DNA from 2 places in the Cupriavidus mimosae genome. Region 2 is predicted to be linked to the other one. Evidence: riboswitches for the same ligand, from Rfam matches in the RefSeq annotation. Region 2 holds a riboswitch; the other holds the start of a gene.
The links. A riboswitch is a leader RNA that binds a small molecule or an ion and turns the genes downstream of it on or off. The one in region 2 is predicted to bind glycine.
Positions count from the first base shown of each region.

Region 1: it holds a riboswitch for glycine, as region 2 does, so the genes downstream of both, MKD50_RS14630 (D-amino acid dehydrogenase) here and gcvT (glycine cleavage system aminomethyltransferase GcvT) in region 2, are expected to answer to the same signal.

Region 1 is NZ_JALHRY010000007.1:36,923-52,634, reverse strand. It holds gene MKD50_RS14650 (DUF3597 domain-containing protein) at 1-476, shown strand, start outside; gene MKD50_RS14645 (TlpA family protein disulfide reductase) at 520-1,029, opposite strand; gene MKD50_RS14640 (sialidase family protein) at 1,026-2,252, opposite strand; gene MKD50_RS14635 (TonB-dependent receptor) at 2,278-4,566, opposite strand; glycine riboswitch at 4,801-4,899, shown strand; glycine riboswitch at 4,900-5,018, shown strand; gene MKD50_RS14630 (D-amino acid dehydrogenase) at 5,034-6,344, shown strand; gene MKD50_RS14625 (DUF1484 family protein) at 6,731-6,916, shown strand; gene MKD50_RS14620 (ArsR/SmtB family transcription factor) at 7,220-7,555, shown strand; gene MKD50_RS14615 (ArsI/CadI family heavy metal resistance metalloenzyme) at 7,552-8,034, shown strand; gene MKD50_RS14610 (arsenate reductase ArsC) at 8,089-8,583, shown strand; gene MKD50_RS14605 (aquaporin) at 8,589-9,293, shown strand; gene arsH (arsenical resistance protein ArsH) at 9,325-10,089, shown strand; gene MKD50_RS30730 (DUF1484 family protein) at 10,520-10,705, shown strand; gene MKD50_RS14590 (Bug family tripartite tricarboxylate transporter substrate binding protein) at 10,810-11,682, opposite strand; gene MKD50_RS14585 (SDR family oxidoreductase) at 11,911-12,684, opposite strand; gene MKD50_RS14580 (TauD/TfdA family dioxygenase) at 12,728-13,801, opposite strand; gene MKD50_RS14575 (LysR substrate-binding domain-containing protein) at 13,984-14,910, shown strand; gene MKD50_RS14570 (Bug family tripartite tricarboxylate transporter substrate binding protein) at 14,919-15,712, opposite strand, start outside.
Region 2 is NZ_JALHRY010000008.1:191,186-206,897, reverse strand. It holds gene arfB (alternative ribosome rescue aminoacyl-tRNA hydrolase ArfB) at 1-88, opposite strand, end outside; gene MKD50_RS16910 (MipA/OmpV family protein) at 127-942, opposite strand; tRNA gene MKD50_RS16905 (tRNA-Arg) at 1,107-1,182, opposite strand; gene MKD50_RS16900 (c-type cytochrome) at 1,647-2,546, shown strand; gene hemN (oxygen-independent coproporphyrinogen III oxidase) at 2,622-4,094, opposite strand; gene MKD50_RS16890 (ABC transporter substrate-binding protein) at 4,292-5,419, shown strand; gene MKD50_RS16885 (UvrD-helicase domain-containing protein) at 5,444-7,540, opposite strand; gene MKD50_RS16880 (YMGG-like glycine zipper-containing protein) at 7,815-8,042, shown strand; glycine riboswitch at 8,116-8,203, shown strand; glycine riboswitch at 8,225-8,349, shown strand; gene gcvT (glycine cleavage system aminomethyltransferase GcvT) at 8,444-9,571, shown strand; gene gcvH (glycine cleavage system protein GcvH) at 9,672-10,052, shown strand; gene gcvP (aminomethyl-transferring glycine dehydrogenase) at 10,151-13,081, shown strand; gene MKD50_RS16860 (L-serine ammonia-lyase) at 13,174-14,550, shown strand; gene MKD50_RS16855 (MBL fold metallo-hydrolase) at 14,606-15,343, shown strand; gene MKD50_RS16850 (OsmC family protein) at 15,370-15,712, shown strand, end outside.

The sequences.
Region 1 (15,712 bases), on a different contig from region 2:
TGAGCATCTTCAAGGACATCCTCAACAAGCTGCTGGGCAAGGACAAGCCCGCGGCCACCACCACGGCGACCACCGCGAGCACCCCACCCGCCGCCGGAACACCGACTTCAGCGGGCGCACCAGCCGGCACTGCGCCAACCGCCGGCACCGGCGCGGCGCCTGCGGGCAACGTCCAGGGCACCACCGGCGCGCCGGCCGCGGCCCAGGCCACGCCGCTGTCGGGCGTCGATGTCGAGGCCATCATGGACCGGATGGCGCAGCAGAGCGGGCAGACGCTGAACTGGCGCACCTCCATCGTCGATACGATGAAGGCGCTCGGGATCGACAGCAGCCTGGAACACCGCAAGGAACTGGCGCGCGAGCTGCACTACACCGGCGACATGAACGATTCCGCGGCGATGAACGTGTGGCTGCACAAGCGCCTGATGCAGGAGTTGGCCGCCAACGGCGGCAAGCTGCCGAAGGAATTGTCCTGAGCGATGAAGTGAAAGGCGGCGCCGGGCTGGCACCGCGGCAGGCTCAGCCCGCGATGCCGGCCCAGCGCAGGTGCCGCGCCCAGTCGGCTTCGCTGATCACGCCGGACACGCCCTGCCGCTGGCCATCGGCGCGATAGAAGTAGGTGCGCGGCATTTCGCCCATCCAGTCCGGATCGACCGCATAGCGCAGCCGCTCCTGCGGCTCGTGCCCGAAGACCCACGCATTGCGCGTGAGTCTGACGCGTTCGAGCATCTTTTGCACCTGCTGCGAGGCGTCGGCACTGTCCGTTGCCAGCGTGACGACGCGCAAGTCCGGATGCCGCGCCCGCAGCTTGCCGAGCGCCTCGAAGTTGCGCTTGCAATAGACGCAATCCAGCGACCACACCACCAGCACGAAGGGCTTGCCCTGCTGGCTGGCGGCGATGCGCGCGGCGCTGGCGGATTCGAACACGGCGACGCGATCGGCGGCATTGGCGGTGCCGAGCATCAGCGCGCACGCGGTAACCGCGGCAGTCAGGGCGGCAGCGAGGAGTTGGCGGCGCGATCGCATCATGCGCCCTCCTGCCCAAGCGCGAAGACCTGGAAGCCCTCGGCCTCGGTGCGCCATAGCACGTAGGCACGGCCGGCATGCTGCAGCAGGTGCGGCTGGTCGGAATCGCGCTCGGTGCCGGCCAGCTTGCGAGTCTGCCAGGTCTTGCCGCCATCGTGCGACAGCATGGCGGAAAGCCGCGTCTTCTGGCCATCGAACGACTTCCACACCACCGCGATGTCGTGGTCATTGAGCGCGACGATATCGGCATGCTGTGCGCGCGGGTCATCGAGCGCGCGTTGCGCCTGCAGCTTGCCGTCGCGCCAGCGCCCCACCGACACCGTCGGCTTGCCGTCGCGCACGCTGAACCAGACCATGTGCACCGTGCCGTCCGGCGCCACCGAAGCGCCGGGGCCGTGGTGCGGGCACGCGTCGATGCGCCAGTCGTCGAAGCTGGCGCGCTGCATCGGCGTGGCCTTGCCGTCGGCGCCCAGCAGCGCCAGCGCGTGGTCGCGCGCGTTGGGCGGGAACACATGACGCCACAGCGCCAGCATCCTGCCGTCGGGGGTGGGCGTCAGCGCGATGCGGCAGCATTCGCACGACTGGTCGGCGATCTTGTAGTCGCCCTGGAAGGTCTTGCCGTGATCGGCCGACACCGCGTAGTAGATCGCGGCGCCGGCATACGGCTGCTTGCGCGCCTCGGCGGCGGCCACGTCGCGCTTGTCGATCCAGCTGACAAAGACGCGCCCGGCCGGGTCCACCGCAAGGGCGTCGAAGCGATGCGCAATCTGGTCGCGGTTGGCATGCACCGTCAGCGGCTCGGCAAAGGACTTGCCGCCGTCGGTGGAGCGCGCAAAGCGGATAAAGCCGGTCCACGGCGTGGGCAGCGGCTGGGTCCAGGTGATGTAGACCTGCCCGTCGGGCCCCGTGGCCACCTTGGGACGGCTTTCATGATCGGCGGCGACCGGCTCCGGCGTGGCGTTGACATGCCGCGCCGCGCTGAAGCTGCGACCGTAGTCCGTCGACGACCGCACCGCGACATGCTGGCCATCCTTGTAGGCAATCCACAGCCTGCCGTCGCGGTCGAAGGCCGCGCCGGTGCCGAGTTCGCTCATTTTCGCCCTGGCCTGGCCGCCGTGGCTGGCGTGGCCGCCGTGCGCCTGCGCGGCCACGGCGGCCGACGCCAGCGTGGCGCAGGCCACCAGTCCCGCAGCGATCAGGCGGTACGCGCGGCGGGCGCCTGGCATGGTGGAGGTCAGCGTGTTCACGTGCTCAGAAGGAAAGTTTCGCCTCGGCGTAGAACGTCCGGCCCGGGTACGGGTGGTAGACGTAATAGCGCTGGTCGGTGAGGTTGTCGATGCCAAGCCCGAGCCGCACATTGCGCGCGGGCTTGTACGTCACCTTGACGTCGAAGGTCAGGAAGCTGCTGGTGCCGCCGAAGGTGTCGGGGTTGTGGTCCGAATTGTCGAGCGTATTGTACTGCCGGCCCGAATAGGTCATCGCCAGCGTGCCGGCCCACGCCGGCGTGAAGCGATAGGTGCCCACCAGGTTGGCGCGCCACTTAGGGATGCGATAGAAATACTTGCCCACCGAGGCCGGGTTGTTGGCGTTCTCCAGCGTCTTCGAATGGTTGTAGGCGCCGCTGGCCGAGAGGTCGAAGCCGCTCACCAGCACGTCGCGCCCATCGTAGGCCAGCTCGATGCCGCGCGTGCGCACCCGGTCGACGTTCTGGAAACTGGTGACGGTGGGGAACACCGTGGTGTTGGTCTGGCTGACCAGCGCATCGCGGATATCGTCCTCGTACAGCGAGACCCGGAAATTCGACGCCTCCACCGTGCGCTCGAAGGTCAGGTCCTTCGAGAACGAGCGCTCGGGCCGCAGGTTGGGATCGTTGTTGATCAGCGCGGTACCGGTGATGCGACCCTGGAACAGCTCGCTGACGGTCGGGTAGCGATAGGCCTGGCCCAGCGACAGCCGGCCCAGCCAGTCCTGCCCCAACGCCTTCTCCAGCGCCAGCTTGGGCGACCAGTTGGATTCGCTGCGCACCGGATAGCCGATATCCACGCCAGGCTGGCTGCGGCTGCCGTCATAGGCGCGCCAGTGCTCGTAGCGCACGCCCGGGATCAGCTTCCAGTCCTCGGCGAAGTACCAGGCGTCCTGCGCGTAGAGCGCCTGGGTCTCGGTCTTGCCGGCGAAGGCATTGTTGAACGCGGTGATGGTGGCCGCGCGCCAGTCCGAGGTGTTGTAGGTGGTGTTGCTCAGCCGGTAGTTGTCATAGTGGTAGCCGAAGGTGACCCAGTGCCCGCCCTGCAGGCGCTCGGGGCGGTAATCTGCTTTCAGGTCGAGCGTGCGCCAGCCGGTGCCGTCGCCATAGGTGACCGTGCCCGGTCCGTTGCCGACGGTGTTGGCGCTGCGGCTCACGTCCTTGCTGACATCGAACAGCGACGCTACCCCGGAAAAATTCCACCCCGTCTGGTTGCGCGTGCGCAGCGACAGGCCGTAGAGCCAGCGTGCATCCTCGCCATTGCCGGGCGCAAAGGCGTTGGCTGGAATCACGTACTGGTAGCCGCCGATGTTCACCGGACCGCCGGACACCACGTTGCCATTGGCATCGCGCAGGTAGCTGCCGGTGGCGTTGGAGCGGTCCTGCTGCCAGTAGGCAGCGGTGAACTGCGCCTGCAGCGTGCTGGTGATGTCGTAGCCGAGCTTGAGCTTGAGCTGGTCCTGCACCGTATGCGTAACGCCCTCGCTGTTCACGCCCATCACCACGCGGTCGCGGCCGCTCTGGTCCTGGTCGAAATAGGCCCCCGAGACCGGCGTGTCGGCGGCGCCCGCGGGCCGCTCCGAGCGCGACGCGGTATAGAAGCTGAGCGGCTGGCTCTTGCTGTCCTGCCGGTCCACGCTGACCAGCCACGAGAACGCGCCGACGCGGTCGCCCACATAGGCGTTGGCATGCACCCCGTTGAAGTTATCGTGGGTGCCGTACAGGCCGAAGCGCTGCGTGAACAGCTGCACGCTGGCATCGCCCTCGAACTTCTCCGGCGTGCGCGTGGTGATCAGCACCGTCGCGCCCAGCGAATTGCCGGGATACAGCGCCGAATACGGCCCGTACAGCACGTCCATACGCTCGATCTCGGCGGCATTGACCAGCGACCAGCGCGGCGGGAAGCTGAAGTCCGAGCCCAGCAGGTTGGACAGCAGCAGCCCGTCCGCATAGACCAGCCCGCGTGCCGACTGGCGCGAACTGGTGCTGCGCACCGAAATGATCGAATTCATATCGCCGATAAAGCGCTTGCGCACGGCGAGGTTGGGCGCGTACTTGAGCGCGTCCTCGGTATTGACCACGTTAAAGTCGGCCATGCGCGTGCTGCTGATGCCATACGCCGGCGCCGGCGTGTTGGGCGGGATCGCCGGCGTCTCGCCGCGTTCGGGGCGGGCCGATACCACCACCTCCTGCAGCGGCGCGGGCGCCTCCACGGGTGCCTCCACCCCTTGGGCGGCGGCCACGGCGGGGCCCATCAGCACTGCCGAAACGGCCAGTGCAATGCGGTGTTTCTTCACTGAATGCCTTGTTGTCGTCGTTGTGGGCTCGCCGCGCCTGCGCGGCAGCAGGCGCTCCTCCCGGGCGCCCCCGAGCTTCCCCGATAGCGAGCGCTGACATTTTATGGCGCCGGAAGCCATTGGCCGATGCGACATAGCGACGCGGCCAGCGCAGCCATATCCGCATGCATCCGTGTTAACCCGTATATCCAATACGGGGCCTTGTCACTACATTGCCCCGACTGGCGTCAAGCCAGCGTGATGCAGGGAGAGACTGTCGCGGCGCCCGCCGCGCACGGCGCCGAAGGAGCAACCGCCCCGGAAACTCTCAGGCAAAAGGACCGGCATCACCCGTCAGTGCACTCTGAAGAATGCCGGACGCCATCGTCCGCCCGGCATACCGAAGGAGCAAGCGCGCCCGCCCCAGTGGCAAGGCGTCGTGAATCTCTCAGGTCCAGAACAGAGGGGGCGTCCTACACGCATGTCGCGTGCGGACTCCCACCCTTCGACGTTCCTGGATCCTGCAGATCATGAAGACAATCGCTGTCATCGGCGGTGGCATCACCGGTGTCACCACCGCCTACGCGCTGGCGCGGCGCGGATTCTCCGTCACGCTGTTCGAACGGCATCGCTATGCCGCCATGGAGACCTCGTTCGCCAACGGCGGCCAGCTCTCCGCATCCAACGCCGAGGTATGGACCCACTGGTCCACCATCGTCAAGGGGATGAAGTGGATGCTGCGCAAGGATGCGCCGCTGCTGGTCAATCCCCGGCCCAGCTGGCACAAGCTGTCGTGGTTCGCCGAGTTCATCGCGTCGATTCCCCACTACCGCCGCAACACCATCGAGACCGCGCGCCTGGCCATCGCCGCGCGCGAGCACCTGTTTGCCTGGGCGGCGCAGGAAGGCATCGATTTCGATCTGAAGAAGGAAGGCATTCTCCATATCTACCGCGACCAGGCCGGCTTCGAGCATGCCGGCCGCGTCTCCGCGCTGCTGGCGCAGGGCGGGCTCGAGCGGCGCGCGGTGACCCCGCAGGAGATGCGCGCGATCGAGCCGACGCTGGCGGGCTCCTACTACGGCGGCTACTTCACCGAAAGCGATTCGACCGGCGACATCCACAAGTTCACCAGCGGCCTGGCCGCCGCCGCTGCTCGCCTGGGCGTGCGCTGCCGGTACGGCCAGGACGTGCGCGCGGTGAAGACGGACGGACGGCATGCCACCGTCACCGTGCAGGACGGCGCGGACAGCGCCAGCTCTACCTTCGACGGAGCCGTGATCTGCGCAGGCATCGCAAGCCGCGCCCTGGCGGCAGGGCTGGGCGACCGCGTCAACATCTATCCGGTCAAGGGCTATTCGATCACGGTCAACCTGACCGACGACGCCAGCCGCGCCGCGGCACCGGTGGTCAGCCTGCTCGACGACGAAACCAAGCTGGTCACCAGCCGCCTCGGCCACGACCGCTTCCGCGTCGCCGGCACCGCCGAGTTCAACGGCACCAACCGCGATATCCGCGCCGACCGCATCCGCCCGCTGGTGGACTGGGTGCAGCAGTGCTTCCCCGGCGTCAGCACGCGCAGCGTGGTGCCATGGGCCGGGCTGCGGCCGATGCTGCCCGACATGCTGCCGCGCGTGGGGCGCGGCCGCTCCGCCTGCATCTTCTACAACACCGGCCATGGGCATTTGGGGTGGACCTTGTCGGCGGTGACGGCGGAGATGGTGGCGGGGGTTGTGGACCAGGCAATGGGGAGTGCGCCGGCGATGGTGCCTGGCGCGGTTTTGGCGCCGGTGCGGGCGTGAGGCGGCGGAGGCAAAGGGCTTAGCACGCAAGCGCATTTCCAAGAGTCAGCGATTTCTGAATCCGTTGCCCGGATTCAAACTTCGCGCGTCCCTGGAAATGCGACATCTCTCATCGATTCCCCGGTACCGACAGGAAATACTGGTGGCGTCATCGGACCACCGATGATCGGGTGTGGAAAGCCCGGATGTATAAGGTGGACAGGCGTTGCGCTTGTAGCGGGCAACGCCTGTGTGTTCGCACGAACCAAGCCGGCTCCCTGGCGGGCCGGGCGAGGCAGCCGCAAGGCTGACCGGTTCCCCACCTTTGACCGGTCTTTCCACCCTCGCCGTCTGGCCCGCCGCCCTCATGTGGAAATGAGTGGCGCGCCTTTACTAGTGGGGAACTTATGGCAACGATCGATGAAATCACAAACGACTGTCTTCAGCAGGTTCGCGCAGGAATTGAAGGGGTTCTCGTACTGCTGGATCACGAAAGCGAAAGTTCGGACGGCTGCTTCAGTGCGCTGTGTCTGCTTGGCATGGTGAAGATGCAGCTGGATGGGCTGATGGTTGAGCGAGAGCGGTTGCAATAGTGGCTGACGGGTGTGACAGTGAGTTTGGGATGTCACACCCTTGTTCTGCGGGAAGCACCTTGAAACACCGCCTGCAAACCGGCCCTCATTGATCCTGAACGATCACGCTTTGACAGGCTCTCTTTAGTCGTTAAGCGTCAGTTCGGTTACTGATTCTGACGATAGCGCAGTCGTATGTTCGGTGGCCAAAGACCGGCCACACGCAGCTACAGCTGAAATGGGGCGGCGAAGCCACACACTCACTGTGCCTTCGTCACAAAAATTTCACTTCACACACTTCCATTATTCGACTATCGTCGAAAAATGGAAACCGATCACGCCCTTGATGCGCTTGCCGCGCTCGCCCATTCGATACGTTTGTCCGTGTTCCGGCTGCTCGTGCAGGCCGGGCCTGGCGGCCTTCCCGCGGGCCGCATAGCCGAGTTGATGGACATGCCGGCGTCATCCCTCTCCTTTCACCTGAAGGAGTTGCACCGTGCCGGCTTGTTATCCAGCAGGCAGGACGGACGCTCGATCATTTACATGGCCCATTTCGAGACCATGAACGCACTGCTTGGCTACCTTACGGAAAACTGCTGCAGCGGCAATCCGTGCTCCCCTGTGTCCCAATGTTTCGTCGCCTCGGAGCCCAAATCATGAAGCGCTTCCACGTGCACGTCAGCGTCACCGACCTGTCTGCGAGCATTCGCTACTACTCAGCCCTCTTCGCGTCCGAGCCCACGGTCGTAAAAGAGGACTATGCGAAGTGGATGCTGGAGGATCCGCGCGTGAACTTCGCCATTTCGGCCCGTGGCGCGGAGACCGGCATCGACCACCTCGGGTTTCAGACAGACGACGCGGCCGAGCTGGCCGAACTGAAGCAGCGGGCCGAAGCGGCCGACATGGCGTTGCTCGACGAAGGCGAGACCACCTGCTGCTACGCCAAGAGCGAGAAGTACTGGGTCACGGATCCGCAAGGCATCGCGTGGGAGCACTTCCATACCCTGGGTAATGTGCCGGTGTACGGCGAATCCCGGAAAATCGATGCGGCGGGCCAGGAATCGGCCTGTTGCGCCCTCCGCGCTCCGAAGGGCAAGCCGATCGGCGTCGCGGTCAAGTCCACGCCGTCCTGCTGCTAAGGGTGCGTCCTCACACGCATTCCGATCCGCACCTCAATGATCTCGTAGCGCCCCATGACCACCAACGTACTGATTCTGTGCACCCACAACTCCGCCCGCAGTGTGCTGAGCGAGGGCATGTTGAACCATCTGGCCCGGCAGTCGGGCCGCGATGTGCGCGCCTATAGCGCCGGGAGCGCGCCAAGCGGGCGCATCAATCCATTCGCCCTCGAGGTGCTTGGCAATGCCGGCGTCGACGTCGACGACTTCCGCAGCAAGAGCTGGGACGAATTTGTCGGCGGGAATGCTCCCGAGATGCGGGTGGTCATCACGGTCTGCGACAGTGCCGCCGAAGAGCAGTGCCCGTATTGGCCGGGCAGCCCGGTCAAGGTGCATTGGGGCTACCCTGATCCGTCGAACACGGAAGGCGGCGACGAAAAGAAGCGGCAGGCATTCGAGTTGACACGTCAGGCCATCGGCTACCGCATGCTGCAATTGCTGGCGCTGCCGCTCGACACGCTGAGCAATGCGGAGCTGCAGGGCCATCTGAACCGTATCTCGCGAAGCTGAGCGTCATGGCCGATCTGCGCAACAGGCTGGGCGCCGAAGCCTTGGGAACGGCGCTGCTGCTGGCCATCGTCACCGGCTCGGGCATCATGGCCGAACGGCTTGCCGGCGGCAATGTCGCAGTCGCTCTGCTGGCCAACACGGCCGCCACGGTCGGTGGGCTGTATATCCTGATCGAGGTCTTTGGCCCGGTCAGCGGCGCGCACTTCAATCCAGCGGTGAGCGCGGTGATGGTGGCGCGGGGTGAACTGCCCGGCGCGGCGCTGCTGCCCTACATCGCGGCCCAGCTCGCAGGCGCGGTGCTGGGGGCCTGGCTCGCCCATGCCATGTTTGACATGACGATCCTGCAGCTTTCCAGCAAGGTCCGCAGCGGTCCGGGGCAATGGCTTGCTGAAACCGTCGCGACCGCCGGCCTGCTTCTGGTGATCCTGCGCGCGCCGGACGGGCGCGCCTCCGCCATGGTGGCGGCGTATATCGGCTCGGCATACTGGTTCACCGCATCCACATCGTTTGCCAATCCCGCAGCCGCGTTCGGGCGCATGTTCAGCGACAGCTTTGCGGGCATCGCACCGGCGAGCGTGCCGGGCTTCATGCTGGCGCAGTGTCTGGGCGCGGCCATCGGGCTGGGGCTGCACCGGCTGCTGGAGCCGCGTGCGTTGCCACACGGCCACCCCAACGTGATCGAAGCATCCGGCGAACACCCGGCGGACTGACGCCGACTGCAACGCAAGGACGGAGGATCAAATGACCATGGATCTGCCCAATGTGGTCCCGGCCGTGCTCGATACACCAGACCTGGCCAAGCTGCAACCGACTCGCGTCAGCACGCATCCGCCGCGCATCCTGCTGCTCTATGGCTCGCTGCGCGAAACGTCTTATAGCCGCCTGCTGGTGCAGGAAGCCGAGCGGATCCTGCAACATTTCGGCGCGCAGACTCGCGTCTTCGATCCGCATGACCTGCCGGTGTGCGACAGTGTTCCGGCGGATCATCCCAAAGTGGTTGAACTGCGCAAGCTCTCGGAGTGGTCGGAAGGTCAGGTGTGGTGCAGTCCCGAGCGGCACGGCACGCTGACCGCCGTATTCAAGAATCAGATCGACTGGCTGCCCCTGGAGATCGGAGCCATCCGACCGACTCAGGGTCGCACGCTCGCCGTGATGCAGGTTTGCGGCGGCTCGCAGTCGTTCAACGCGGTCAACGCGCTGCGCGTGCTGGGGCGCTGGATGCGCATGGTGACGATTCCGAACCAGTCATCGGTAGCCAAGGCATACCAGGAGTTCGACACCAACGGCCGCATGAAGCCGTCCTCTTACTATGACCGCGTGGTCGACGTGATGGAAGAACTTTACAAGTTCACCCTGCTCGTGCGTGATCGCAGCGACTACCTGACGGATCGCTACAGCGAGCGCAAGGAAGCGGCGCCGGCAAACGTCACCGCGCTCGCCGCGGCGGCCATGCGCCATGAACACGACGCGCAGGTCAGCGACACGGATAGCGGCGAAGTCGAATAGCCGGCCGATGGGATGGCCAGGAGCACCGGCTCCTGCCACGCCCGAAATCCCAACCCACGCTGGCTCGCCTGCATTTGGATGTATGCCCACTTTCAAGAGTCAGCGATTTCTGAATCCGTTGCGAGGATTCAAACTTCGCGCGCCCCTGGAAATGCCACATCTCTCATCGATTCCCCGGTACTGACAGGAAATACTGGTGGCGTCATCGGATCACCGATGATCGGGTGTGGAAAGCCCGGATGTCTGACGAGGACAGGCGTTGCGCTTGCAGCAAGCAACGCCTGTGCGCTCGCATGGTTCCATGGCGGGCCAAGCGAGGCAGCCGCAAGGCTGGCCGGTTCCCCTCGTCAGACCGGTCTTTCCACCCTCGTCGACTGGCCCGCCGCCCTCACGTGGAAAGGAGTGGCGCGCACTCACTTGTGAGGAATCAATGACGACGATCGATGAAATGACCAATGAATGCCTGCAGCAGGTTCGCGCTGGTATTGAAGGAGTTCTCGTACTCCTGGATCACGAAAGCGAAAACTCGGAGGGTTGCTTCAGTGCGCTGTGCCTGCTTGGCATGGTGAAGATGCAGCTTGATGGGTTGATGGTTGAGCGAGGGCGGCTGCAATAGCCGGCTGGCGGGTGTGACGGTGACTTTGCGCTGTCACACCTTGCTGCAGGAACCACCTAGGCGTCGTCATCCGTAGCGCCCTGACAGCATTGCCGAACTGGTCTTTAATCAACCTTGATCTTTGCGCTAGCTGCCAGCGATTTCCACGCCCGGATATCCCTCTGGATCACACGCGCAAACTGTTCCGGCGAATTCTTCTCCACCCACAGCAGGCCCTGCTGAGCGAAGCTGGCCTGCAATGCCGGCGCCACCATCACCCTGGCGATTTCCTCGTTTAGCCTCAGCACGATCCCGGCCGGCGTTCGGGCCGGGGCAAAGACGCCGTACCAGCCATCGAGATCCAGGTCGAAGCCTTGCTCCTTCAGCGTGCGCACCTCCGGCAGCATGGGCGAGCGCCGCGTGCCGGTCATGGCAACCGGCACCAGCTTGCGGGCCTGGATCAGTGACAGCGGCGAACGCGCGTCGACGAATGCAATGCTGACGACCCCGCCCTGCAGGTCGGTGAGCAGTTGCCCCATGGTCTTGTACGGAATATGCCGCATGCGCAGGTCGCGCTGGCGGGCAATGGCTTCCATCGCCAGGTGGCCGGTCGAGCCGACGCCCCACGTGCCGTACGCAAGGTTGGGATGCGCGCGGACATAGTCGACAAAGCTTGCAAGGTCGCGCACCGGCGTCTCGGCGGTTGCCACCAGCAGCACGCCGCCGGCGCTGACCTGGATCACCGGTGCCAGGTCCTGATTCGTGTCGTAGGGCATGTCGTCACGCAGCGCTGCGTTGATCGCGATCGCGGAGGCGTTGCTGAACAAGACGGTATAGCCGTCCGGCGCCGACTTGGCCGCCAGGTTGTTGCCGACAATGCCATTGGCGCCGGGCCGGTTCTCGACCACGACCGGTTGCCGCAGCGCGCGCGAGAGCGGGTCGGCGAACACCCTGGCGACGAGGTCGGTGCCCGAACCCGCACCGCCCGGCACGATCATCCGCAATGGGCGCGATGGCCAGATAGAGGGTGTCGGGGCCTGCGCGAACACGTTCGGCGCGAGACACGCCGCGATGGCGGCGGGAAGTGTGTCCTGTAACCACCTGCGTCGGTTCATCATTGTCTTCCTCGGAGATTGTCCTGCCATGCATTGACCGAGCGCCGCCGCCTGGCGCTGGATCTTGCGCCACGGCAGCGGGTGTATCGGTCGCCGGTGCTGCTCGGCCGCTCAGCCGCGCCTGGGCGGCGGCTGGAAGCCAACGAAGGCGCGATTCCAGGTGGGACTGATGACAAGCTCGTTGACCGTGGCGCGCGCCGGCAGGGACAGCACAAAGGCCACCGCCGCGGCCACGTCCTCCGGCTGCAGCATGCGCGCCAGATCTTCTGCGGCGGGCGGGGTGGGCCGGTTGATCAGGATGGGCGTGGCGGTCTCGCCGGGATAGATGGCGCAGGCGCGGATGCCGTTGGCGCACTCTTCCATCGCCAGGGACGTCGTCATGGCCGCCATGGCGTGCTTGCTGGCGCCGTAGGCGGCACCGGTCAATGCCGAGGCGTAGCGTCCGGCCCACGACGAGATATTGATGATGGTGCCTTCGCCCTGGTCGCGCATGCCGGGCAGCACCGCATGCATGCAGTAGAACGCGCCGTTGAGGTTGATGTCGATGACCTGGTCCCAGTCAGCCGGCGTCAGGCGGGACAGCTTGCGGTTGACCACGTTGATGCCGGCGGCGTTGACCAGGATATCGACGGCGCCGGCACGCTCCTGCAGCTGGCGGCCGGCGGCAGCGACAGCTTCAGGGTCGGAGACGTCCAGCGGCAGTGCGATCACGCGCTCATTGCCGCATTCTGCGACGAGACCGGCAACCGCCGCTTCGCTGCGCGCGGAAATCACGACGGTCGCGCCGGCTTGCCACAGCGACAGCGCGCAGGCGCGGCCGATGCCGCTGGAGCCGCCGGTGATCCAGGCGGTCTTGCCGTGAAGGGAAAGGATGGGGGCGTTCATTGCGAAAGATTCCTTGATCTGGGATAGCGGTAAGGGGGACGCTTCAATGCGTGGTCACGCCCATGATCTGGTTCACGTCATAGATCGGCGGGCGCGGGTTCTTGGCCCACGCGTCGGTCAGCAGGTAGCGCAGCCGGAAGCTCTCGGGCACGTCGGCCAGGCCCGGCGTGAACAGCCACAGCCGCAGCAGGTGGCGCTTGCGGTCCAGCTCGGGATGGTCCTCGTAGCTGGTGCGCGAATGCAGGACCACGTAGTTGTTCAGGAACTGCATGTCGCCGGGCGCCAGCTCCATGTCAATGCGAAAGCGCGGGTCCTGCGTGTATTCGTCGAATCTGTCAAGCGCGGCGATGTCCTCGGGCGCCAGCGGGGGCGCGTCGGGGAATCGCTGAGCGGTATTGATGAAGCTGCGGATATAGCGGTTGAACAGGCGGCCGTTGTGCCAGCTGAACACATGCGTCATCGTGTACGGCGCCTGGCCCGGCGCTTCCTCGTGCCGGCGGTCGAACGCAAAGGGCTGGTACAGCCGCGCCAGCAGTTCGGGATGCTCGCGCAGCATGGCGTTATGGATTGCCATGGAACTGGCGATGCTGCTCATGCCGCCGCGGCGCGCAGTGCGCAGGCACAGCAGCCCGACCACGTCGGCGCCATCGGTATGGAACGGCAGCCGATGGCGCGACTGATAGCCGCGCGCCGTCATGTCTGACTTCGGGTCCTTGCCAAGATCCCAGACATGGCCCAGCACGTCGCCGAACGCGTTCTGCGCAACCGCGCGGCCCAGATGCATGCCGATGCCCCAGTAGATCGTGCCGGCGTCCATCTTGGAATAGCGCTCGACCGGCAGCCCGCGCAGCAGCACCACGCCCAGTCCCCGCTCCAGGCGATGGCGCAGGTCTTCCAGCTTCGCGGCAAGGCTGCCGAGCGGAAACGTCTCCTTGCTGATGGCCGGCACGGCAAGGCCCAGCGATTTGCAATGCGCCAGCGCCGCCTCCAGCTGCACGATCTCGTCCGCGCTCAGCCAGACCACCCACTCACTCTCCTTCGCGGCAATGTCGCTGGCTTCCCACGCCGCCGGGGTCTCCACCGCCTTCAGTGCTGCTTGCGCCTGTGCTGTTTCCATTGCTGTCTCCTTGTTGTCGCGGCCATTGCCGGGCCGGTGCAGCCATTGTGCGAAGGCAGCGTGCGCATGACTAATGAAAGTTGATGCGTCTGACCAAACCAAAAGGTAATATCCCGCTGCGATGCTGTGGCATGACCGGCCTCACCGCAATGGATCAAGCTTGTTTCTAGGGGTTTTTCACCATGGACGCGATCGGCTTCCTGCGCAGCGGACTGAAGCTACGCCATCTCCGTCTGGTCATAGCACTGGAGGAACACCGGCAGGTCGCGCGGGTCGCGAACGCGTTGAACATCACGCAGCCGGCGGTATCGAAGGCGCTGGCCGAGGTCGAGGAAGGCCTGGGCTACCCCTTGTTCGTGCGGCGGCCCCGCGGCATCGAACCCACGCCGCACGGCATGATCTTCGTCAGCTATGCGCAGTCGATCCTGGACGAACTGGACCGCGCCGGCGACGAACTGCTGGCGCTGGGGCAAGGCGCCTGCGCCTCGATTGCGGTCGGCGCCATGCCCGGTTCAACGCTGGCGCTCGCGCCGCGCATCATCGCGCTGGCCAAGGCGCGGATGCCGACGCTGAACATCGCGGTGTACGAGGCGCCGATGGACGTGCTGATGGGCCAGTTGCGCACCGGCCGCCTTGATATCGTGCTGGGGGCGCTGTCGGAGCGCGCTACGGCCGGGGATATCGAGCAACACCACCTGTATGAGGAAGTGCTGCGGGTGGCGGTCCACCCGGAGCATCCGCTGGCAGCGTCAGCGACGGTGGACTGGCCCGACCTGGCGCCGTACCCGTGGGTTGTGCCGCCGCGCACCGCCCGGCTGCGCCAGAGCTTGGACGCGTCGCTGCGGCGCATGAAGGTGGAGGTGCCGGCCAACCATGTCGCGTCAGTATCGGCCGGCCTGGTGCTGGGCCTGCTGGCGGCGATGCAGGCGGTGGCAATGATGACCGGGCGCCTGGCGCGCACCTATGAAGCGCACGGCCTCGCCCATGTCCTTCCGCTCGAGATACCGGGCGTGCTGCTGCCGGTGTCCACTTTCACGCTGGCCGGCAAGGCCCCCTCGCCGGCTGTCGAACTGTTCCAGCAGTGCGCGGAACAGGCGGCGGCCGGCTGACTGGCCCGCTATTCCGGCGTGATGCCGTTGACCTTCACCACGCTGGCCCATGTGGCATAGTCGTTGCGCACCGTGCGCGCGAACTCGTCCGGCGTGGTCAGCGGCGGATCGGCCATCATGTTGAGCTGCTGGAAGCGCGTGGCGAGCGCCGGGGAGCGCAGCGCCTTGTTGATCTCGCGGTTCAGCGTCACGACGATCTCGCGCGGCGTGCCCTTGGGCACGAATAGCCCGTACCAGCCTTCGTTGGTCATCGGGAAGCCCTGCTCGGCCATGGTCGGGACATCGGGGAACGCGGGCGCACGGTGCTTGCCGGTGATGCCCAGCGGCCGGATCTTGCCGCTCTTCACCAGCGGCACCGAGGTGGTGATGTCGACGAAGGCGATCTTCAGCGCGCCGCCCTGCAGATCGGTCAGGATCGGCGGCACGCCCTTGTAGGGCACATGGGTCAGGTCGATGCCGGCCAGCGTATGCAGCTGTGCCATGGCGAGGTGTCCGCCCGAGCCGATCCCCCAGCTGCCGTAGTCATACTTGCCGGGCCGCGCCTTGACCGTTGCCACGAAGGACTTCATGTCCTTTGCCGGAAAGTCCGGCGTGACCACCAGCAGCACGCCGCCCGAGCCGATCTGCGCGACCGGCACCAGGTCCTCGACGATGTTGAACGGCAGCTTCGGCTGGATCGCCTGGTTCATCACGGTGGCCGAGGCGCTCGCCAGCAGCACGGTATGGCCATCCGGCTGCGCGCGCACGACGGCATCCACCGACAGTTGCCCGTTGGCGCCGGGCTTGTTGTCGACCACCACCG
Region 2 (15,712 bases):
CCTTGTTGATGTTCTGCCCGCCCGCGCCTTGCGCGCGGATCGCGGTAATCAGGTATTCGTGGTGGGGAATGACCAGCTCGTCGACCATGGCTGCATCATAGCAAGCCGGCCCCCCGCCGGACCTCGCTAGCGCCACGAATAAGCCAGGCCGATGCCATAGGTGATCTGGTTGCGGGTGCCGCGCTGCGTGACGATGGGGCTGTCGGCCGCGTCGCCGGCCAGGCGCTGCGCGTAGACCATCGCGCCGCCATACCAGTGCTTGTCGAACTGGTAGATCATCGCCAGCCAGCCTGTAAACTGCTCCAGCCCGCCGCCCGGGCTGTAGACGGGCAGGCCGCTGGCGGCCGAGTCCGCCGGCGTTACGCCGAAGTAGGTACGGTTGAAGCTGCCGCTGACCCAGGTCGCGCCCAGGCCCATGCCTGCGTAGAGGCGCTGGTGCAACGGCATCCAGAAGGTGCCGGTGGCGGTGACGCGGCTGCCGCCGTAGACGATGCCGGCATTGGTCATCACGTTGACGCCGCCGCGCAGCCGCCACGGGACACGTCCGGGGTTGAGGTATTCATAGCCGATGTACCCGCCCGCCTCCACCGTGGTGTCGATCTCATGCACCTGCGCCACGACCGGATCGTCGACGTTGTTGCGGCCGAGGCGCAACCCTACCGCGGGCCCCCACTGCAAACCCGTCAGTCCGCCGAAATTGAACTGCGCATACGGCCCATACCATTCCAGCAGCCGTCCGCCCGCGGTCACATAGCGCACGCCGGGCACCACGCCGAGCATGCGATCCTTGCCGCCGGCGAACTCCGTAGTCGAGCCCACGCCCAGCCCGGCCATGTTGGGCAGGGAGCCAGGCAGGCTCAGTGGCGTGGCAACGGCTGCGGCGCTAGCGCCGGCGAGCACCAGTGCTGCCAGCCTGCGCAGGAGGTTCGTCGGAATCGCCATGGCTGTCTGCGGCGCGGCGCCAGCGGCGCGCGCGATTCGGTGGAGTGTGTGAATCTATCAGCACCGGCGCGCGCGCCTCCGAATCGCGTGCTGAAAGTTTTCGTCGCGCGAATTAAGGCCTGCCCGCCGGGACGCGGACACTGCTTGGGACATCGGAGGAAAATTGGCGCGCCCGGCTGGGATCGAACCAGCAACCCCTGCCTTCGGAGGGCAGTACTCTATCCATTGAGCTACGGGCGCACAGGACGGTTTTGCAACCGGTTTTGCGGGTACAGCGGTTGCGGCGGGCGAATGCCGCCGCAGGAAAGTCGCATAGGATACCGCTTTTGCCCGGCGCCGTCCATGCGGGGCCGATACGGGCGCCGGGGAACGTCTCGCAACCGCCGCTTTTTGGCACTGACAGGGGGGCTTTGGCGCTATAATCGCCAGCTATTTGCGTCAAATCGTGCCCGTCGCGCCGTCGGCGCAACGAGTCGACCGGGGTCAAATCCGGGCGGCTGGTTGTCGGCGACAATCGGGCCCCGGTCCGGGAGACAGTCCGAGGTACGCAAATGGCAACAGACCCAAGTCAGGCAAGGGCCGCAGGGGAGCGCGGGCGGCCCGGATGGGGCCGGATAGTGGTCAGCGAAGGGCCACACCAGGGCCAGAAAAAGCAAGCCGAGCGTAAGCGGCCAGAAGGTTTCCTGCAAAACTGAGAGTTCTGTATGAGCGACGTCCACAACGAACACCCCGAGCACGAGTCTCCCATCAAAACCCCGAAGCAGTTGATCGCAGTCGTGATCGCGGCGTTCCTGGTGCCGATCATCGTGATCATCCTGCTGGTCAACTTCGTCGGACACGGCTCGACCGAAAGCGCCGGCGCGAGCACCGCCGCCGAAGCCGTCAACGATCGCATCAAGCCGGTCGCGTTGCTCGAAATCAAGGATCCCAACGCGCCGCGCGTATTCAAGACCGGCGAACAGGTCTACAAGGAAATCTGTGCCGCCTGCCACGCCACCGGCGCTGCGGGTGCGCCCAAGCACGGTACCGCCGGCGACTGGTCCGCGCGCATCGGCCAGGGCTTCGACGGCCTGATGAAGTCGGTGCTCAACGGCAAGGGCGCGATGCCGCCGCGCGCCGGCAGCACGCCTGACGACTACACCGATTATGAACTGGCACGCGCCGTGGTCTACCTGGCCGACGCCGGCGGCGCCAAGTTCCCCGAGCCGCCGGCCCCGGCCGCTGCCGCGCCTGCTACGGCCGCAGCCCCTGAAGCGGCCGCCCCGGCTGCCGCCGCAGCGCCGGCCCCCGCTGCGGCTCCGGCAGCCGCTGCCGCACCCGCACCCGCACCTGCCGCCGCAGCTGCCGCGCCGGCAGCTGCCTCGGCCGAAGTGGGCAAGAAGGTCTACGAGCAGGTCTGCGCTGCCTGCCATGCCGCCGGCGTGGCCGGTGCGCCCAAGTTCGGCGACAAGGCCGCCTGGGCCCCGCGCCTGAAGGAAGGCATGGATGCGGTCCACAACTTTGCGCTCAAGGGCAAGGGCGTGATGCCGCCCAAGGGTGGCTATGCCGGCCCGGACGCCGACGTGATCGCCGCATCGGACTACATGGCCAACGCCGCCAAGTAAGCCGGCGCCGACGCCAACAAAAAACCCGCGCCTGCGCGGGTTTTTTTTCGTCCGGCCCGGGGCCGCTCTTGCGCGCTACACCACGCGCGAGTACCGCGGCACGATGCGGATCGGCTGAATGCCGTCGCTGGCGCCGCGCGCGCCGTTCTCGACGGGCCTGGCGGCGTCGTCGCGCAGGTAGCGGTCGAACACCATCGCCACGCGGCGCACCAGCAGCCGGCCCAGCGGCGTCACCGTGATGCGGCCGGGCTCGCGGCACACCAGCCCGTCCGCGGCGAGGCGGTCGAGCTCGGCCAGCTCTGCGGCGAACGTCCGGTTGAAATCGACGGAATGTCGCGCCTCGATCTCCGACAGTTCGAGCACGCCATTGCACATCAGGTCGCCGATCAGCTCGCGCCGCAGGTGGTCATCGGCCGTCATCGCCACGCCCCTGGCCAGCGGCAGGCGGCCCTGGTCCAGCGCGCCGTAGTAGTCGTCGAGCGTGCGCGCGTTCTGCACGTAGCGCCCCGCGATCGCGCCGATCGCCGAGATGCCGAGCCCGACCTGGTCGTAGCCGGCATGCGTCGAATAGCCCTGGAAGTTGCGCTGCAGCCGGCCCTCGCGCTGGGCCACGGCAAGGTCGTCGTCGGGCAGCGCGAAGTGGTCCATGCCGATATAGACATAGCCCTCGGCGGTCAGCCGCTCGATGGTCGAGACCAGGATGTCGAGCTTCTCGCCGGCCGGGGGCAGCGCGTTTTCGTCGATGCGGCGCTGCGGCTTGAACACATGCGGCAGGTGGGCGTAGCTGTAGACCGAAAGCCGGTCCGGGCGCAGCGCCAGCACCTGGTCGATGGTGCGGCCGAAGCGCGCCGCGGTCTGGTGCGGCAGCCCGTAGATCAGGTCCAGGCTGACCGAGCGGAAGCCCAGCGCGCGCGCGGCATCGACCACGGCGCGGGTCTCCTCGAACGGCTGGATGCGGTGGATGGCCTGCTGGACCTCGGGGTCGAAATCCTGCACGCCCAGGCTGACGCGGTTGAAGCCCAGTTCGGCCAGCAGCGCCATGCGGTCCTGGTCGACGCGGCGCGGATCGATCTCGATCGAGTGCTCGCCGTCGGCCGCCAGCGCGAAATGCGTGTTCAGCAGCGCCATCACGCGACGCATTTCTTCCGGATTCAGGAAGGTCGGCGTGCCGCCGCCCCAATGCGACTGGATCACCTGCCGGCGCTCGCCCAGCCGCCCGGCCACCAGCGCCATCTCGCGGCCCAGGTAGCTGACGTAGCGCGCGCTGCGGCCGTGGTCGCGGGTGATGATCTTGTTGCAGCCGCAGTAGTAGCAGATGTTCTCGCAGAACGGGATATGCAGGTACAGCGACAGCGGCGCGGGCGCGTCGGCGCGGCAGGCGTCCAGCGCGTCGTGGTACAGCGACGGGTCGGGACGGTTGTGGAAGCGGTCGGCGGTCGGATACGAGGTGTAGCGCGGGCCGTTGCCGTCGATGCGCCCGGCCAGCGCGCGGAAGTCAGAGAGGGCGCGGCGGTCGAGCGCGGCGGAAATCAGGGCAGACGGGTTCATGGGGGCGCGGGGGAATGGGTGTGCGACACGTCATCGTAGGACCGCGCCGGCGCCCGCAGCTTGACCGCCGTCAAGTGCTGGCCTGAGCCGAGCGGCGCCGCCGCCGCTGGGCTGCACGCGTAAGTCACATTGGCGTCATGGGTGCCGGGTACGCTGCGCGCCACCGCGCCCGCGCGCGATCCGTCACCGTCCCAGCCATGCCAAGTTCCCGCCCACCCGACCCGCCCGCGCCGTACCCACCGCTGCGCGACCATTCACCGGCACGCGCCAGCCGGCGCCGGCTGCTTGCCGCCACCGGCATGGCACTGGCGCTGCCCGCTCTTTCTACGCGGGCGCAGGCGCCGCGCACGGTGGTGGTCGCGCAACTGGTCGACCGCAACGGCGCGCAGTCCGACCTGGCGCGCGACTACCTGGCCGGTGCCAAGGTCATGTTCGACGCCGTCAACGCCGCCGGCGGCCCGGTGCGGATCCAGCATGTGGTGCGCGATGCGGACCCGGATCCGCGCCGCGCGCTGGCGCAGGCGGTGTCGCTGGCCGATACCGAACATGCGGGGCTGCTGTTCGGCCCCGGCGACCGGCTGCTGCCCGTGCTGGCGTCGTCATCCGAACTGGCGCGGCGCGGCATGCAGATCGTCGCGCCGCTGTCAGGGCTGACGCTGGCCGCCGACAATGTCTGGTTCACGCGGGCCGACTACCAGGCCGAACTGGACGCGGCCGCGCAACAGTTGCGCGGCTACGGTCTGGCGCACATCGCGCTGGCCGTGGCGCCGGACTTTGCGGTGTCGTCGCTGGCCAGGCTGGAAGCGCAGACCGGCACCCGCGCGGTGTTGCTCGAAGGCAGCGGCGACGCCGCGGCACGGCGCATTGCGGCAACACGCCCGGGCGCGGTGATCGTCGCCGGCGACACGCTGGCCTATGCCCAACTGGGCCGGGCGCTGGCGGCGCAGGGGTGGTACGGCTTCCTGGTGGGCCTGTCCGCGGTCAGCGCCAATGCCGCGCGCGAGATCCTGGGCCGCGGCTACGCCGGCGGGATGGTGCTGACCCAGGTCGCGCCGGGCCCGCAGAAGGCAACGTTGCGGGTGGTCAAGGAGCACGTGGCGCGCATGAAGCAGTACCTGGACGAGCCGCCGTCGCCGGCGACGCTGGCCGGCTATATCGGCGCCGCCTGGCTCGCACGTTCGCTGCAGGGTGTGCGCTCTGGCGGCACGGCGGAGTTGCGGCGGGCGCTGCAGGGGCGCGTCGACGTCGGCGACTTCACGCTGGACTTCACGCGCGGGCAGCGCGGCTCGCGGTACGTCACGCTGGCGGTTTCAGGCGCGCGGTAGAAGTTGCGCCGGCGCCTTGACCGCTCAGCCGGCGACCGTCTTGCCCCCATTGCCGAGCAGCGCCTTGAGCGCGCCGAGCCGGTCCTTGGGGCTCATCGCCGGGGTTTCGTCCTTGGGTGCCGGCGCTTCTTCCAGCTTCATCTCGCCGATAAAGCGCGACGGCTGGCACGAATAGGTCTCGCGCGCACGCTTGCGCTTCTTGCACCAGCTGATCTGCAGGCTGCGCTGCGCGCGCGTGATGCCGACATACATCAGCCGGCGCTCTTCCTCGATCTTCTCGTCGGTCATGTCGTCGTCTTCGCGGCAGTGAGGCAGGATGCCCTCTTCCACGCCGACCAGGAACACGTGCGGATATTCCAGCCCCTTGGACGCATGCAGCGTCGACAGCCGCACCGCGTCGGGATCTTCCTCGCGCCCTTCGAGCATGCTCATCAGCGCCACGGTCTGCGTCAGCTCGAGCAGGTTCTTGCCTTCGCTGCCGAAGCCGTCGGCGTTGTCGAAGCCGGTGGCCTCCTCGCCCTCGGCCGCGTCCGGCTTGGTGCCTTTGCGCTTGAGCCAGTCGAGGAATTCCAGGGTATTGGTCCAGCGCGACTGCGCCTGCCGTTCGTCGAAGCTGTCGTACAGGTAGGCCTCGTAGTGGATGCCGGCCATCAGGTCGTCGAGCACCACGGTGGCCGGGTCCTTGGCCGCGCGGTCGGCCAGCCGCACCATCGATTCGCAGAACACCCGCAGCGGCTCCAGCTGGCGCGGCTGCAGCTTGCCCTCGATGCCGCCCATCATCGCCGCCTCGAACAGCGACACCTTGGCCTGGCCGGCGAAGGTGCCCAGCACTTCGAGCGTGGTGTTGCCGACGCCGCGGCGCGGCGTGGTGATGGCGCGGATAAAGGCGGGATCGTCGTCGGGGTTGGCGATCAGGCGCAGGTAGGCGCAGATGTCCTTGATCTCGGCCTTGTCGAAGAAGCTCTGGCCGCCCGACAGCACGTAAGGGATGCGTTCGCGCCGCAGGATCTGCTCGAACAGCCGCGCCTGGTGGTTGCCGCGGTACAGGATGGCATAGTCGCGGAACTGCGCGCGGCGCTCGAACTTGTGCGCCGACAGGCGAAACACCACCGACTCGGCCTCGTGCTCCTCGTCGTTCATCGGGTGGATGGCGATGGGATCGCCCATGCCATGCTCGCTCCACAGCTTCTTGTCGAACAGCTTGGGATTGTTGGCGATGACCGCGTTGGCCGCTTCCAGGATGCGCACGGTGGAGCGGTAGTTCTGCTCCAGCTTGATCACCTTCAGGTTGGGGAAGTCGGTCTGCAGGCCGCGCAGGTTGTCCAGCGTGGCGCCGCGCCAGCCGTAGATGGCCTGGTCGTCGTCGCCCACCGCGGTGAAGGCCGGCGCGCGCAGGTGCGAGCCACCCGCCAGCAGCTTGAGCAGCTGGTACTGGCAGGCGTTGGTGTCCTGGTACTCGTCGACCAGGAAGTAGCGCAGCCGGTTCTGCCACTTGAGCCGGACCGCTTCATCGCGCGCGAACAGTTCGGCCGGCAGGCGGATCAGGTCGTCGAAATCCACCGCCTGGTAGGCGTTCAGCGTGGCGACGTAGTTGCGGTAGACCAGCGCGGCCTGGTGCTCGTCGGCATTGGCGGCCTGCGCGATCGCGGCCTCGGGGTCGACCATGCCGTTCTTCCACAGCGAGATCGTGCTCTGCACGCCGCGGATCAGCTTCTTGTCGGTGGTGCCCAGTTGCTCCTGGATCAGGCCGAAGCAGTCGTCCGAATCCATGATCGAGAACTGCGGCTTCAGGCCCACGTGCTCGGCTTCCATGCGCAGGATCTGCACGCCCAGCGAGTGGAACGTACAGACCGTCAGCTGCTTGAGCGGAATGCGCTTGCCCTCGCGCGTGGTCTTGCCCTCCATCAGCTTGGCGATGCGCTCCTGCATCTCCTTGGCCGCCTTGTTGGTAAATGTGACGGCGGCGATATGGCGCGGCTCGAAGCCCTTGTCCTCGATCAGATGCGCGATCTTCTGCGTGATCACCCGGGTCTTGCCGGAGCCCGCGCCGGCCAGCACCAGGCAAGGCCCGTCCAGGTAGCGGACGGCTTCGGATTGGGCGGGGTTCAGGCCATGGGTCATGCGGGGCAAGCGTGTGGGGGCAGCGGCGGAATCGACGGAATGCGGCGGGAATTGCCGGCATCCCGTCACCCGGGCCTGCGGCAAAGCTGCCGATGTTAACACGGTCGCCGCGGCGGGTCAGTCAGCGCAAGCCGCGCGCACGGGCGCGGCTGTGTCACTGGCGTAACACTTCGTAAAACGCGGAGCCAATGACATGACGCGACACTCTAAACAGTGTGTCCCCCGGTCCGTCGGATCGCTTGGGCATGCACAAATCATCACATCGGAGCCAACAATGAAAACCCTGCAAACTTTGACCAAGGTGACCCTGATCGGCATGACGGTCGCGGCCTTTGCCGGTTGCGCGGACATGACCCCGAAACAACGTAATACCGCCATCGGCGCCGGTGCCGGCGCGGTCGGCGGCGCCGTCCTGACCGACGGCAGCGCGCTGGGTACGCTGGGCGGGGCGGCAGTGGGCGGCGTAATCGGTAACGTCGTTACCGACGACAAGAAGAAGTAAGCGCTGCCGCGCAGCGGTGGGTACGGCGGCCTCGCCTTGGTTTGACAAAGGCGGGGGCCTCCCGTACATTGCGCGCATCCGACCGGGAGAGCGCGCATCGCCTGCGCCGCCGAAGGGGTATCACCCGAAAACTCTCAGGCACCACGGACCGGTCGGATCGGCATGCAACATGCACACGATGCATGCCGCACTCTGGAGAGCGGCACCCGCCATTCGTGGCGAGCGTGCCCACCGAAGGGGCGCACGAGGATTGGGTCCACGGGATCCGCCTCGTAATCTCTCAGGTATCGAGGACAGAGGGGTCATCCGCCGCAGCGGATTGCTTGCCATATTGGCGTAGCGATGGTTGCGGCGGATGGCCCTTTTTTGTTTTCGCCAACCGAGACTGCCCCGAGGATTCCATGACGCTCCAGGCCACGCCCCTCAACGCTATCCACCGCGCCCTCGGCGCCCGCATGGTCGACTTCGGCGGCTGGGACATGCCGGTCAACTATGGCTCCCAGATCGAAGAACACAACGCCGTGCGCAACGATGCCGGCATGTTTGACGTCTCCCACATGTGCGTGGTCGATCTCGCCGGCCCGAATACCCGCAGCTTCCTGCGCGGCCTGCTGGCCAACAACGTCGACAAGCTGCAGTCCCCCGGCAAGGCCCTCTACTCCTGCATGCTCGACGAGAACGGCGGCGTCATCGACGACCTGATCGTCTATTTCTTCGCCGAGGACCGTTTCCGCCTGGTGGTCAACGCCGGCACCGCGGTCGGCGATATCGACTGGATCCGCGCCCGCAACGACGCCACCGGCAGCGGCGTGACCATCACGCCGCGCCGTGAGGACGTTGCGCCCGCGGGCGTGCAGCCGCTGGCGATCGTCGCGGTGCAGGGCCCCAACGCCCGCGCCAAGGTGTGGAGCACCTTCCCGTCGACCCAGCCTTCCGATGCGCTCAAGCCGTTCAACGCGGTGGTGGTGCAGGACCCCGCCCTCGGCGAAGTGATGGTGGCGCGCACCGGCTACACCGGCGAAGACGGCTTCGAGCTGGTGGTGCCGGCCGCCAGCGTCGCCGGCCTGTGGGAAAAACTGAATGCCGCGGGCGTGCGCCCGGCCGGCCTGGGCGCGCGCGACACGCTGCGCCTCGAAGCTGGCATGAACCTGTACGGCCAGGACATGGATATCAAGGTCTCGCCCCTGGACGCGGGCCTGGCGTGGACCGTCGACCTGCAGAGCGAGCGCGATTTCACAGGTAAGGCGGCGCTGGCCGCGGCCGGTTCGCGCCAGCAGTTTCTCGGCCTGATCCTGCGGGACAAAGGGGGCGTGCTGCGCGCCCACCAGAAAGTCATCACCCCCGCTGGTGACGGCGAAATCACCAGCGGCACCTTCAGCCCCTCGCTGTCGCAATCGATCGCATTCGCGCGCCTGCCCCAGGGGGTGAACGTGGGCGACACCGTGCAGGTGGAGATCCGCGACCGCAAACTCAACGCGACTGTGGTTAAACTGCCGTTTGTGCGTCATGGCAAGGCACTCGTGAGCTAAGGGGACAGCCCCGCTCACCCAACGGTCGCCCTCGCCTGCCGGCAGCGTTGCCGGGCAGGTATCACCCAACAAGAAACAGATCTGAATCCGGAGAACCTTCATGAATTTCCCCGCTGACCTCAAGTACACCGAGTCGCATGAGTGGGTGCGCGTCGAAGCCGACGGCACGCTCACCATCGGCATCACCGACCACGCACAGGATGCGCTGGGCGACATCGTTTTCCTGGAACTGCCCGAAGTGGGCAAGTCGGTCGGTGCCGGCGACGCGCTGGCCGTGGTGGAATCGGTAAAGGCTGCTTCCGACATCTACGCACCCGTGGCCGGCGAAGTGATCGCGGTCAACGAAGCCGCCACCGCGGCGCCGGAAAGCGTCAACGCCAACGCCTTCGACGCGTGGCTGTTCAAGCTCAAGCCGGCCAACGGCGACGACGTCAACGGCCTGATGTCGGCCGACGCCTACAAGGCCAGCGTCGGCGCCTGATCGCCCGCCGGTCCCGCGCCAGGGACCGGCACACCGCATTCGCGGCGCCGCGGCACGGCTGACCACCTGCCGCAGCGCCCCCCACGAGGTTCTTGCCCATGAACGCCCCGCTGCCCATGAACGCCGCCCACGCAACCCGGCCCACGCTGGCCGAACTGGAGGCGCGCGACGCCTTCGCCGCCCGCCATATCGGCCCCGATACCCCCGAGCAGCAGCACATGCTGAAGGTGCTCGGCTATGACAGCCGCGCAGCGCTGATCGACGCCGTCATCCCCGCCGCCATCCGCCGCCGCGACGGCATGCCGATGGGCGAGTTCACCGAGCCGCTGAGCGAAGAGGCCGCGCTGGCAAAGCTGCGCGCGCTGGCGGGCAAGAACAAGGTGCTGAAGAGCTTTATCGGCCAGGGCTACTTCAACACCATCACGCCCGGCGTCATCCTGCGCAATATCTTCGAGAACCCGGCCTGGTACACCGCGTACACGCCCTACCAGCCCGAGATCTCGCAGGGCCGGCTGGAAGCGATGCTGAATTTCCAGCAGATGGTCACCGACCTGACCGGACTCGACATCGCCAATGCCTCGATGCTCGATGAAGGCACCGCCGCGGCCGAGGCGATGACGCTGCTGCAGCGCGTGAACAAGCACGACTCCAATATCTTCTTCGTCGCCGACGACGTGCTGCCGCAGACGCTGGAAGTGGTACGCACACGCGCGCTGCCGCTGGGCATCGAGGTCAAGGTCGGCCCCGCCGCTGACGCTGCCGCCGCGGGCGCCTTCGGCGTGCTGCTGCAGTACCCGGGCGTCAACGGCGACATCAATGACTACCGCGCCATCGCCGACGCCGTGCACGCCGCCGGCGGCCTGGTGGTGGCCGCCGCCGATCTGCTGGCGCTGACGCTGATCGCCGCGCCGGGCGAATGGGGCGCCGACGTCGCGGTGGGCAACTCGCAGCGCTTCGGCGTGCCGCTCGGCTTTGGCGGCCCGCATGCGGGCTACATGGCGGTGAAGGATGCGTTCAAGCGCTCGATGCCGGGCCGCCTGGTCGGCGTGACCATCGACGCGCAGGGCAATAAGGCCTACCGCCTGGCACTGCAGACGCGCGAGCAGCATATCCGCCGCGAGAAGGCCACCTCCAATATCTGCACCGCGCAGGTGCTGCTGGCGGTGATGGCGTCGATGTACGCGGTCTACCATGGCCCGCAGGGCCTGAAGCGCATCGCGCAGCGGGTGCATCGCCTGACCGCGACGCTGGCCGCGGGCCTGCAGGCGCTGGGCTTCGCGCGTACCAACGACAACTTCTTCGACACGCTGACGCTGGAAACCGGCTTCAACACCGATGCGATCCACGCCGCCGCCACCGCGCGCGGCATCAACCTGCGCCATGCCGGCGCCACGCGCGTCGGCATCTCGCTGGACGAGACCGCCACCCGCGCCGACGTGATCGCGCTGTGGGAAATCTTTATCCAGGGCAAGCCGCTGCCCGCCGAGGTCGACTTCGACCAGTTCGAGGCCGCCACGCAGGACGCGTTTCCGTCCGCGCTGGCGCGCACCAGCGCCTACCTGACGCACCCGGTGTTCAACACGCACCACGCCGAGCACGAGATGCTGCGCTACCTGCGCATGCTGGCCGACAAGGACCTGGCGCTGGACCGCACCATGATCCCGCTGGGTTCGTGCACGATGAAGCTGAACGCCACCAGCGAAATGATCCCGGTGACCTGGCCCGAGTTCAGCCAGATCCACCCGTTCGCGCCGCTGGACCAGACCGTGGGCTACCGCGAGATGATCGACCAGCTCGAGGCCATGCTGTGCGCCGCCACCGGCTACGCCGCGGTCAGCCTGCAGCCCAACGCCGGCTCGCAGGGCGAGTACGCCGGCCTGCTGATCATCCATGCGTATCACGCCAGCCGCGGCGAAAGCCATCGCGACATCTGCCTGATCCCGTCGTCGGCGCACGGCACCAACCCGGCGTCGGCGCAGATGGCCGGCATGAAGGTGGTGGTGGTGGCCTGCGACGAGAACGGCAATGTCGACCTGGAAGACCTGGCGCAGAAGGCCGGGCAGCACAGCAAGAACCTGGCTGCGATCATGATCACCTACCCGTCCACGCATGGCGTGTTCGAGCAGGGCGTGCAGCAGATCTGCGAGATCGTGCACAAGCACGGCGGCCAGGTCTACGTCGACGGCGCCAACATGAACGCGATGGTCGGCACCGCCGCGCCGGGGCAGTTCGGCGGCGACGTATCGCACCTGAACCTGCACAAGACCTTCTGCATTCCGCACGGCGGCGGCGGCCCGGGCGTGGGCCCGGTTGCGGTCGGCGCGCACCTGGCGGATTTCCTGCCCAACCAGGACAGCGTCGGCTATCGCCGCGACGAGCGCGGCATCGGCGGCGTGTCGGCGGCGCCGTTCGGCTCGGCCAGCATCCTGCCGATCTCGTGGATGTATATCGCGATGATGGGCTCGGCCGGCCTCACCGCGGCGACCGAGAACGCGATCCTGGCCGCCAACTATGTCGCCAAGCGCCTGGCGCCGTACTACCCGGTGCTGTACACCGGCCAGCACGACCTGGTCGCGCACGAGTGCATCCTGGACCTGCGCCCGCTGCAGAAGGAAACCGGCATCAGCAACGAAGACGTGGCCAAGCGCCTGATGGACTACGGCTTCCACGCGCCGACCATGAGCTTCCCGGTGCCGGGCACGCTGATGATCGAGCCGACCGAGTCCGAAGCGCTACATGAGCTGGACCGCTTCATCGACGCCATGATCGCGATCCGCCAGGAGATCGGCCGCGTTGCCGACGGCACCTTCGACCGCGACGACAACCCGCTCAAGCACGCCCCGCACACCGCCGCGGTGGTCACCGCCAACGAGTGGACCCACCAGTACACGCGCGAGGAAGCCGCCTACCCGGTGGCGTCGCTGCGCACGCAGAAGTACTGGCCGCCGGTCGGCCGCGCCGACAACGTGTACGGTGACCGCAACCTGTTCTGCGCCTGCGTGCCGGTCAGCGACTACGTGGTGGACTGAGCCGGCACCCCGGCCACAAGCTAAGCTGTACTCAGGGCGCCGCGCAACGCGGCGCCCGCCGGCCTGGTCCGGCGTCAATCTGGAGGCCGTCCGTGGCAGTCAGCGTATTCGATCTGTTCAAGGTGGGCATCGGCCCGTCGAGCTCGCACACCGTGGGGCCGATGCGTGCGGCGCTGATGTTCGCGCAGGGGCTGGAGCGCGACGGGCTGCTGCCGCAAGTCGCCGGCGTGCGGGTGGAGCTGTATGGCTCGCTGGGCGCCACCGGCAAAGGCCACGGCACCGACAAGGGCGTGATCCTGGGCCTGATGGGCGAGGCGCCCGACACCATCGATCCCGATTCCATCGATACGCGCCTGGCGGCCCTGCGCAAGACCCGCGAGCTGTCGCTGCTGGGCCGCCACCTCGTGCCCTTCGTCGAGAAGGAGCACATCGCCTTCTACCGGCGCGAGGCCATGGCCGAGCATCCCAATGGCATGAAGTTCCACGCCTTCGATAGCGCCGGCGCCACCCTGCGCGAGGCGCGCTACCTGTCGGTCGGCGGCGGCTTCGTGGTCACCGCGGGCGCACCCAATACGCAGGTGCTCAACGCCGCGCAGCAGCTGCCGCACCCGTTCCGCAGCGGCAAGGAGCTGCTCGGGATGGCCAGCGCCAGCGGCAAGAGCATTGCCCGGCTGATGCTGGAAAACGAACTGACCTGGCGCAGCGAGGCCGAGGTCGTCAACGGCCTGCTGCATATCTGGGACGTGATGCAGGCCTGCGTGGCGCGCGGCTGCCGCACCGACGGCGAACTGCCGGGGCCGTTCAGGGTAAAGCGGCGCGCGCCCGAGCTGTACCGCAGCCTGACCGAGCGCGCCGAGCGCACGCTGTCCGACCCGCTCTCGGTAATGGACTGGGTCAACCTGTACGCCATCGCCGTCAATGAAGAAAACGCCGCCGGCGGACGCGTGGTCACGGCGCCGACCAATGGCGCGGCCGGCATCATCCCGGCGGTGCTGCACTACTACGATCGCTTCGTGCCTGGCGCCAACCGCGAGGGCGTGGTCGATTTCCTGTTGACCGCGGGCGCGATCGGCCTGCTGTACAAGCTCAACGCGTCGATCTCCGGCGCCGAGGTAGGCTGCCAGGGCGAGGTCGGCGTGGCCTGCTCGATGGCGGCCGGCGCACTTGCCGCGGTCACCGGCGGCAGCCCGGCGCAGGTGGAGAACGCTGCCGAGATCGGCATGGAGCACAACCTGGGCCTGACCTGCGACCCGGTCGGCGGGCTGGTGCAGATCCCGTGCATCGAGCGCAACGCGATGGCGTCGGTCAAGGCGGTCAACGCGGCGCGCATGGCGCTGCGCGGCGACGGCACGCACTACGTGTCGCTCGATTCGGTGATCAAGACCATGCGCGAAACCGGCGCCGACATGAAGACCAAGTACAAGGAAACCGCGCGCGGCGGCCTGGCGGTGAATATCGTGGAGTGCTAGCGCCGGTGCGGCGTATCATGGCGGCGTTCCCCGGCCAAACAACAAGAGGACGGCCATGCAGACCTTCCACCAGCTGTTCGACGAGACCTCGTCCACCTTCACCTACCTGCTGATCGACGCCGCCACCGGGGACGCGCTGCTGATCGATCCGGTCGACCACCAGCTCGAGCGCGACCTGAAGCTGCTGCAAGAGACAGGCGCGCGCCTGGCGTGGGTGATCGAGACCCATGCCCATGCCGACCACATCACCTCGGCCGGCCACCTCGCCCTGCAGACCGGCGCGCATACCGCGGCGCCGTCCGGCTGCGACATCAAGCCCGCGCACAAGCAGCTGATCGACGGCGACACCGTTGCCTTCGGCAAGCAGGTGCTGCGCGCCATCCATACCCCCGGGCACACCGCCGGCAGCATGAGCTACCTGTGGGAAGAAGCCAGCGCCGACGGCGTCGTGCGCCGCATCTTCACCGGCGATGCGCTGCTGATCGACGGCTGCGGCCGCACCGATTTCCAGTCCGGCGACGCCGGCACGCTGTACGACAGCCTGACCCGCAAGCTGTTCGCGCTTCCCGACGACACACTGGTCTATCCGGCCCATGACTACAAGGGCCGCACCGTGTCCACCATCGGCCATGAACGCGCACACAACAGCCGCGTCGCCGGCCGCACGCGCGAGCAGTTCGTCGAGATGATGCGCAACCTGAACCTGCCGCGCCCCAGGCTGATCGATGTCGCCGTGCCGGCCAACCAGCGCCTGGGCCTGCGCGACGGCGAGAGCGTGCCGCACGGCGCCTGAATCCTCCCAACCTCAGGAGTCCCTGCATGTCCACCTACACCGCTGAAGTCCTGTGGCAACGCGACGGACAGGATTTCGCCGGCAACCGCTACAGCCGCCGGCATGTGCTGCGCTTTGACGGCGGCGTCGAAGTGCCGGGCTCGTCGTCGCCGCACGTGGTGCCGGTGCCGATGTCCGACGCCAGCGCGGTCGACCCGGAAGAGATGTTCATCGCCTCGCTGTCGAGCTGCCACATGCTGTGGTTCCTGTCGCTGGCGGCCAAGCAGCGCCTGGTGGTCGACCGCTACCTGGACACGGCCAGCGGTGTGATGGAAAAGAACGCCGACGGGCGCATGGCGATGACGGTGGTGACGCTGCGCCCGCAGGTCA